DNA from 2 places in the Cellulosimicrobium sp. PMB13 genome. Region 1 is predicted to be linked to the other one. Evidence: predicted binding sites of a transcription regulator. Region 1 holds the regulator's gene; the other holds the start of a gene.
The links. The regulator HrcA, encoded in region 1, represses chaperone genes, less so after heat shock. The targets are predictions, from matches to a motif close to TTNGCACTCGNNNNNNNCGAGTGCNAA.

Region 1 (3,399 bases):
GACGTACCGGTCGCCGGGGGCGACGCGGTCGATGCCGGTCTCGGCGAGGAAGACGGGGGCGCTCACGGGCGCTGCTCGCTCACGCGCATCCCTCAGCGTCCGGAGAGCTTGTCGCGCAGGCGCGAGAAGACACCGGGGTGCGCGGCCGACAGACGCGGGTCGGGACGTTCCTCGCCCCGCAGCGTCGCGAGCGAGCGCAGGAGCTGCTCCTGCTCCTCGTCCAGCGCCGTCGGGACCTGGACCTCGATGTGCACGTTGAGGTCGCCGCGACCCGCGCCGTGCAGGTGCCCGACGCCCAGGTTCTTCAGGGTGACGATCTGGCCCGGCTGCGTGCCGGGTCGCAGGTCGATCTCCTGCGCGCCGTCGAGCGTCTCGAGCTCGAGCACGGTGCCGAGCGCGGCCGCCGTCATGGGGACCTGGAGCGTGCAGTGCAGGTCGTCGCCGCGACGCACGAACGTGTCGTGGTTGCGCTCGCGGATCTCGACGTACAGGTCGCCGGCCGGACCGCCGGCGGGGCCGACCTCGCCCTGCGACGTGAGCTTGATGCGCGTCCCGGTGTCGACGCCGGCGGGCACGTTGATGCTGATCGTGCGGCGGCTGCGGACGCGGCCCTCTCCCGAGCACTCCGCGCACGGCTCCGGGATCACGGTGCCGAAGCCCTGGCACGCGGCGCACGGGGCGCTCGTCATGACCTGACCGAGGAACGACCGCGCGACGCGCTGGACCGTGCCGCGGCCGTGGCACACGTCGCACGTGCGCGGCGAGGTGCCCGGGCGGCAGCACGAGCCGCCGCACGTGCCGCACACGACGGCGGTGTCGACCTGGAGCTCGCGCTTGGCACCGAACGTCGCTTCCGCGAGGTCGATGTCGAGGCGGACGAGCGCGTCCTGGCCGCGGCGCGCGCGCGGGATCGGGCCCTGCTGCGCCTGACCGCCACCGAAGAACGTCTCGAAGATGTCCTGGAAGCCGAAGCCCCCGCCCATCGGGCCACCGGCCCCGCCGCCGGGAGCGGTCGGGTCCACGCCGAGGTCGTACTGCTGGCGCTTCTCGGGGTTCGACAGCACCTCGTAGGCGCGCGCGACGTCCTTGAACCGGTCGCCCGACTCCTCCCCCGCGACGTCCGGGTGCAGCTCGCGGGCGAGCTTGCGGTAGGCCTTCTTGATCTGGTCCGGGCTGGCGTCGCGGGCCACGCCGAGGATCTCGTAGTAGTCGCTCACACGTCACTCTCTGCTGGTGCCGGGCGCCGGAGCCGTGCCCGGCAGGTTCGATGGTCGCCGACGGTCGTCGACCGGTCGTCGGTGGTCGTCGGTGGGCGGCCGGTCACGTGCCGAGCGCCCGCGACAGGTACCGGGCGACCGCGCGGACCGCGGCGATCGTCCCGGGATAGTCCATGCGCGTGGGACCGATGGAGCCGACCAGGGCGACCGTGTCCCCGTCGTTACCGTAGCCCGTCGTCACGACGGACGTCTCCACGAGCCCCTCGAGCCGGTTCTCGTGGCCGATCCGGATGTTGACGCCCGACTCGGCGGCCATCTCGGTGAGGAGACCGAGGAGCACGACCTGCTCCTCGAGGGCCTCGAGCACGGGGCGCAGCGCGTGCTCGAACCGCATGCCCGCACGCGCGAGGTTCGCCGTCCCGGCGAGGACGAGCCGCTCCTCGCTCTCCTCGGCGAGCGTCTGCGCGACGAGCTCGCCGACCGCCCGCACGAGCGGCGCGTCGTCGGGGTGGAAGGTCTCGGCGACCTCCGCGAGGCCCGGGATGAGGTCGGCGAGCCGCTTGCCGGCAGCGGCGGCGTTGAGCCGTGCGCGGGCCTCGGCGAGCGTGCCCTCGTCCGGGACGCTCGCGACCTCGAGCGTGCGCTGCTCGACGCGCCCGGTGTCGGTGATGATGACGACGAGCAGGCGGTCCTGCCCCACGGGGACGAGCTCGAGGTGCCGCAGCCCGGAGCGGCGCAGCGACGGGTACTGCACGACGGCGACCTGGCCAGTGAGCTGCGCGAGCAGACGCCCGGCGCGTGCGATGACGTCGTCGAGGTCGACGCCCTCGGACAGGAACGTCTCGATCGCGCGCTTCTCCGGCGCGGAGAGCGGCTTGACGCCCGAGAGCCGGTCGACGAAGAGCCGGTAGCCCTTGTCCGTCGGGATGCGGCCCGCCGACGTGTGCGGTTGCGCGATGTACCCGGCGTCCTCGAGGGCGGCCATGTCGTTGCGGATCGTGGCCGGCGACACGCCGAGACCGTGGCGCTCCGTGAGCACGCGCGACCCCACGGGCTCGCGCGTCAGGACGTAGTCCTCGACGATCGCCCGCAGGACCTCCAGCCGGCGTTCCTCGCTCACGTCCACCTCCTGCGCACCCACGTGCCTGCGTACCGCGCACCGCCGCCCGGTCCGGGCCCGGGACGTCGGCACTCTCGTCCGTCGAGTGCTAATCCTACGCGGCCGACGCGCGGGTCGGGGCGGCCTCCGCTCGACGCGAACGCAGGTCGACCAGACCGACGACCAGAGCGAGCGCCACGAGGCCGATGGTGACGAGCATCGCGCGCCCCGTCGCCCGGGCGGCGTCCGTCCCGGCGGCCAGGCCGCCGTAGTACACCGAGAGGATCACCGAGATGCCGACGGCGGACCCGATGCGCTGCCCGACCTGGATCATGCTGCCGGCCACACCTCCGCTCGCGACGGGGACCTCGGCGAGCGCGAGCGTCTGGTTGGGCGCGATGACCATGCCGCTGCCCGTCCCCGCGACAGCCAGGGCGCCCGCGAGCGCCCAACCGATCACGGCGGGCTCGTCACCGAGCGTGCGCACGAGGGTGTCCGCGGTGACCATGCCGGCCAGGACGAGCAGCAGCCCCAGCACGACCAGCCGACGGCCGAGCCGCGCGACTGCACGGCCGGCCAGCCACGCCGACACGCCCGAGGCCGCCGCGAACGGCATGCCGACCAGGCCCGCCTGCAGGGGCGTGTACCCGACCTCGTCCTGCAGGTAGAGCGTGACGACGAGGAAGATCCCCGTGAACCCGGCGAAGTACGCCATGCCGAGCAGCGCACCGTTGCGGAACGACGCGAGACCGAGCACGTCCGGGTCGAGCACCGCGGCGCCGGTGCGTCGCTGGTACCGGCGCTCCCACAGCAGCGCGACGACGCCCACCGCCGCGCCCAGGGCGAGCCACCACCAGCGCGACGGGTCGTCCCCGCGGCCCGTCGTCGTGACGAACGGCAGCATGACGGCGACCGTGACGACCGCCAGCAGGGCGAGCCCCACCGGGTCGAGCCGCCGGGGCCCGGGCCTCCGGGTGGGGGCGGGGACGAGCCGCCAGGCGAACGGCAGCAGCACGGCGATCACGGGGATGTTGACGAGGAAGATCCAGCGCCAGCCGTCGGCAGAGCCGGCGATCGCCAGGA
Region 2 (3,399 bases), 1.6 Mb from region 1:
GGCCGACCAGCCGACCGCCGGGCGGACCGACGAGCCGACCACCGCGCCGTCGGGCCCGCGGCGGCTCGAGCGCTCGGACCCGACGACCGGGCGGCCGGGGACGCCGGTGCGGTGCGCCGGGCCGGACGAGGTCGACGCGGCGGTGCGCGCCGCCGCCGCCGCGTGGCCCGCGTGGCGCGCGACGCCCCCCGGCGAGAGAGCCGGTGCGCTGCGCGAGGCCGCGCGCGCGGTCCGCGAGGCCGCCGACGAGCTCGGCGCGCTCCTGCGCGCGACGACCGGGCGCCTCGAGAACGAGGCGCGCGCGTCGGCCGAGGTCGCCGCCGAGCTGTTCGAGGAGGCGGCGGTCGCCGGGCTGGGGCGCGCGGGCCGCGTGCTCGCCGGGGACCCGGCGGCGCTCGACGTCGTGCGCCGCGAGCCGCGCGGCGTCGTCGCCGTGATCACGCCGTGGAACGACCCGTACCCGGCCGCCGCGGGGCTGATCGCCGCGGCGCTGGTCACGGGCAACGTCGTCGTCCACAAGCCGTCGGAGCGCAGCGACGCCCCGGGCGTGCGGCTCGCGGAGCTCGTGGCGAGCGCCCTGCCGGCCGACGTGCTGCGCGTCGTCAGCGGCGACGGTGCGACGGGCGAGGCGATCGTCGCGCACGACGACGTGGCGCTCGTCGCGCACGTCGGCTCCACGGCAGCGGGACGCCGGATCGCCGCCACCGCGGGGGCGCGCGGCGCGAAGGTCCTGCTGGAGAACGGCGGGAAGGACCCGATCGTGGTGGACGCCGGGGTCGACCCGGCGCTCGCGGCCCGGCAGATCGCGACGGGCGCGTTCACCAACGGGGGCCAGCTCTGCACGGCGGTCGAGCGCGCGTACGTCGTGGAGGACGTCGCGGACGCCGTCGTCGCGGAGCTCGCGCGCATCGCGCAGGACCTGCGCGTCGGCGACCCGGGCGACGACGCGACGACGATGGGGCCGCTCGTCGACGAGGACCAGCTCGCCGTCGTCGAGGAGCACGTGCGCGGCGCGGTCGCTGCGGGCGCCGAGGTGGTGACCGGCGCCGACCGGCTCGACCGGCCCGGGTCGTTCTACGCGCCCACGGTGCTCGACCGCTGCCCCGACGACGTCGCCCTCCTCACCGAGGAGACGTTCGGCCCGGTGGTGCCGGTCGTGCGGGTCGCGGACTTCGAGGAAGGGCTGCGCCGGGCGTCGGCGTCGGCGTACGGGCTCGCGGCGACCGTGCTCACGCCGTCGCTCGACCACGCCCTGCGCGCGGCCGACGCCCTCGACGTCGGGACGGTGAAGATCAACGCCGTGTTCGGCGGCGCACCGGGCGGGTCCGCGGACCCCCGCCGGGGGAGCGGCGGCGGTGCCGGGTACGGGCCGGACCTGCTCGACGAGCTCACCGTCCGCAAGGCGATCCACCTCGAAGGACTCGCCTGAGTCGTGCCGGGCGGCCCGGCCCGGCCGAACCCCGGGTGTCGAACCCCGGGTTGTGCGGCTCTCACCGGGCTGATGACCGCGTAACCCGGGGTTCGGCAGGTGACTTCGACGGACTGAGGCGTCAGCTGCTGGCCTCGATCGCCGTCGGGGTGGCGGAGTGGCTCACCTCGATGCGGCGCGGCTTCGCCTCCTCCGACACCGGGATGGTGAGGGTCAGGACGCCGTCGGCGTACGACGCGCCGATCTGGTCGAGCGCGAGCCCGCGGCCCAGCGTGACCTGCCGTGCGACGGTGCCGGTCGAGCGCTCGCGCAGCAGCCACTGGCCCTCGGCCGAACGGGGCGTCCGCTCGGCGCGGATCGTCAGCGTCCGGTCCTCGCACGAGACGTCGATGCTGCCGGGGTCGATGCCGGGCAGGTCCACGGCGAGGACGTAGTGGTCACCCTCGCGGAACAGGTCCATCGGCATCGCGGGGGCGTTCCGCGAGCTCAGGGCGAGCGAACCGAACAGACGGTCCATCTCCTGGAACGGGTCCCAGTAGGTAGCCATCGCGCATCACCTCCTCGACGAGGCCGCGCACCGCGACCTCGACCGCGATCAGTGCGCCGGGCCCTCCGGCGTCACCTGGCTACAGCACCACTATTAGCACTCGTGGGTGCCGAGTGCCAAGAGGTGTCGCCGGGGTTTTTCGGGAGCTCGTCAGGCGGGATCGCCGCTGCGGTACCCGTTGACCTTGTGCGTCCCGTCGCACCACGGAGGGATCGCCGTGCCGCCGCACCGGCACAGCGCGACGGTCGCCCGGTTCCGCTCGATCTCCTGCCCGTCGCCGTCCACGAGGCGCGCGGGGCCGCGCACGAGCAGGGGCCCGTCCGGGCACGCGGTGACCGTGACGTCGTCCTGCTCGGGGCGCGTCACGAGGCACCCCGCTCGGGAGCCGCCGGGCGGAGTGCGCGGACCGGGTGCGCCGCGCGGCGCAGCCGTGTCCCCGAGTAGGGGACGCCGCCGAGCGCCCACCACCCGAGCGCGAGCCACGCGCACAGCGCGCGCTCGACGACCCATGCGGGCGCCCACAGCGCGGCGGTGGCGGAGAAGACGGCCGTCCCGCCCGCGCGTCGTCGGCCCGCCTCCGCGAGCACGACGGCGGCCGTCACCAGCATGAGGACGGCGCCCCACCCCGCGGACCGGGTGCGGCCCCGGCTGCCGACGCCGACGAGCACGCCACCGACCAGCACCGGTGCCACGGCGAGCTCGACGGCGAGGCGCGCGGGCTGCGCGAGCGAGTCGTAGGCCTGGCGCACCCGCTGCTCGGCGAAACGGCGCGCGTCCGGCGGGCGGCGGGGGACCACGAGGTCGAGCGCGTGCACCACGCGTCCCCCGCGCGCGACCACGGTGCGCTCGAGCTCCAGGTTCTCGAACAGCACCCCGGCGTCGTAGCCCTCGGGGCCGACCGCGTCGCGCCGCAGCACCACCGTGCCGGAGTAGTCGTGGCCGAGCGCCCGGTTGACGAGCGACCGGGCCGTGTCCCAGCGCGCGTGCCACGGAGCGGGGTCGAACACGTTCTGCGGCACGACCAGGTCCACCTCGTCGAGCAGCCGGAGCGCGCGGTCCAGCGACGGGCCGTCCCACCGGACGTCGTCGTCCGCGACGACGACGCGCGGCTGGGCGGTCGCGGCGAGCCCGGCCAGGACCCCGACGACCTTCCCGTTGGTGCCGGGCGGGGCCGGCGGGACGGCCACCAGCCGCGCCGAACCTGCCCACGATGCCGCGTGCCGAGCCCGGACGTCCGGGGGCGAGCCGTCGGCGACGACGACCGGCAGCTCGGGCGCGAGGCGGAGCAGGTAGGAGGACAGCTCCGCGAGCTCGCCCTCGTCCACCGCGGAGCGCCGGATCGGGAGGAGGTACACCGCGTCACCCCTGGGCACGCACGGCCTCCCGGGGCTGTCGGGGCTCCGTCGCGAGCGGCGTGCGCAGC

Region 2: the regulator HrcA is predicted to act here: its motif matches at 2,070-2,096, upstream of V5D56_RS03265 (Hsp20/alpha crystallin family protein).

What each region holds. Positions count from the first base shown of each region.
Region 1 covers NZ_CP145910.1:3,605,319-3,608,717, forward strand. The annotation lists gene V5D56_RS16240 (16S rRNA (uracil(1498)-N(3))-methyltransferase) at 1-66, opposite strand, end outside; gene dnaJ (molecular chaperone DnaJ) at 93-1,217, opposite strand; gene hrcA (heat-inducible transcriptional repressor HrcA) at 1,321-2,337, opposite strand; gene V5D56_RS16255 (MFS transporter) at 2,432-3,399, opposite strand, start outside.
Region 2 covers NZ_CP145910.1:678,445-681,843, reverse strand. The annotation lists gene V5D56_RS03270 (aldehyde dehydrogenase family protein) at 1-1,429, shown strand, start outside; gene V5D56_RS03265 (Hsp20/alpha crystallin family protein) at 1,551-1,976, opposite strand; gene V5D56_RS03260 (CDGSH iron-sulfur domain-containing protein) at 2,127-2,342, opposite strand; gene V5D56_RS03255 (glycosyltransferase) at 2,339-3,349, opposite strand; gene V5D56_RS03250 (iron-containing redox enzyme family protein) at 3,336-3,399, opposite strand, start outside.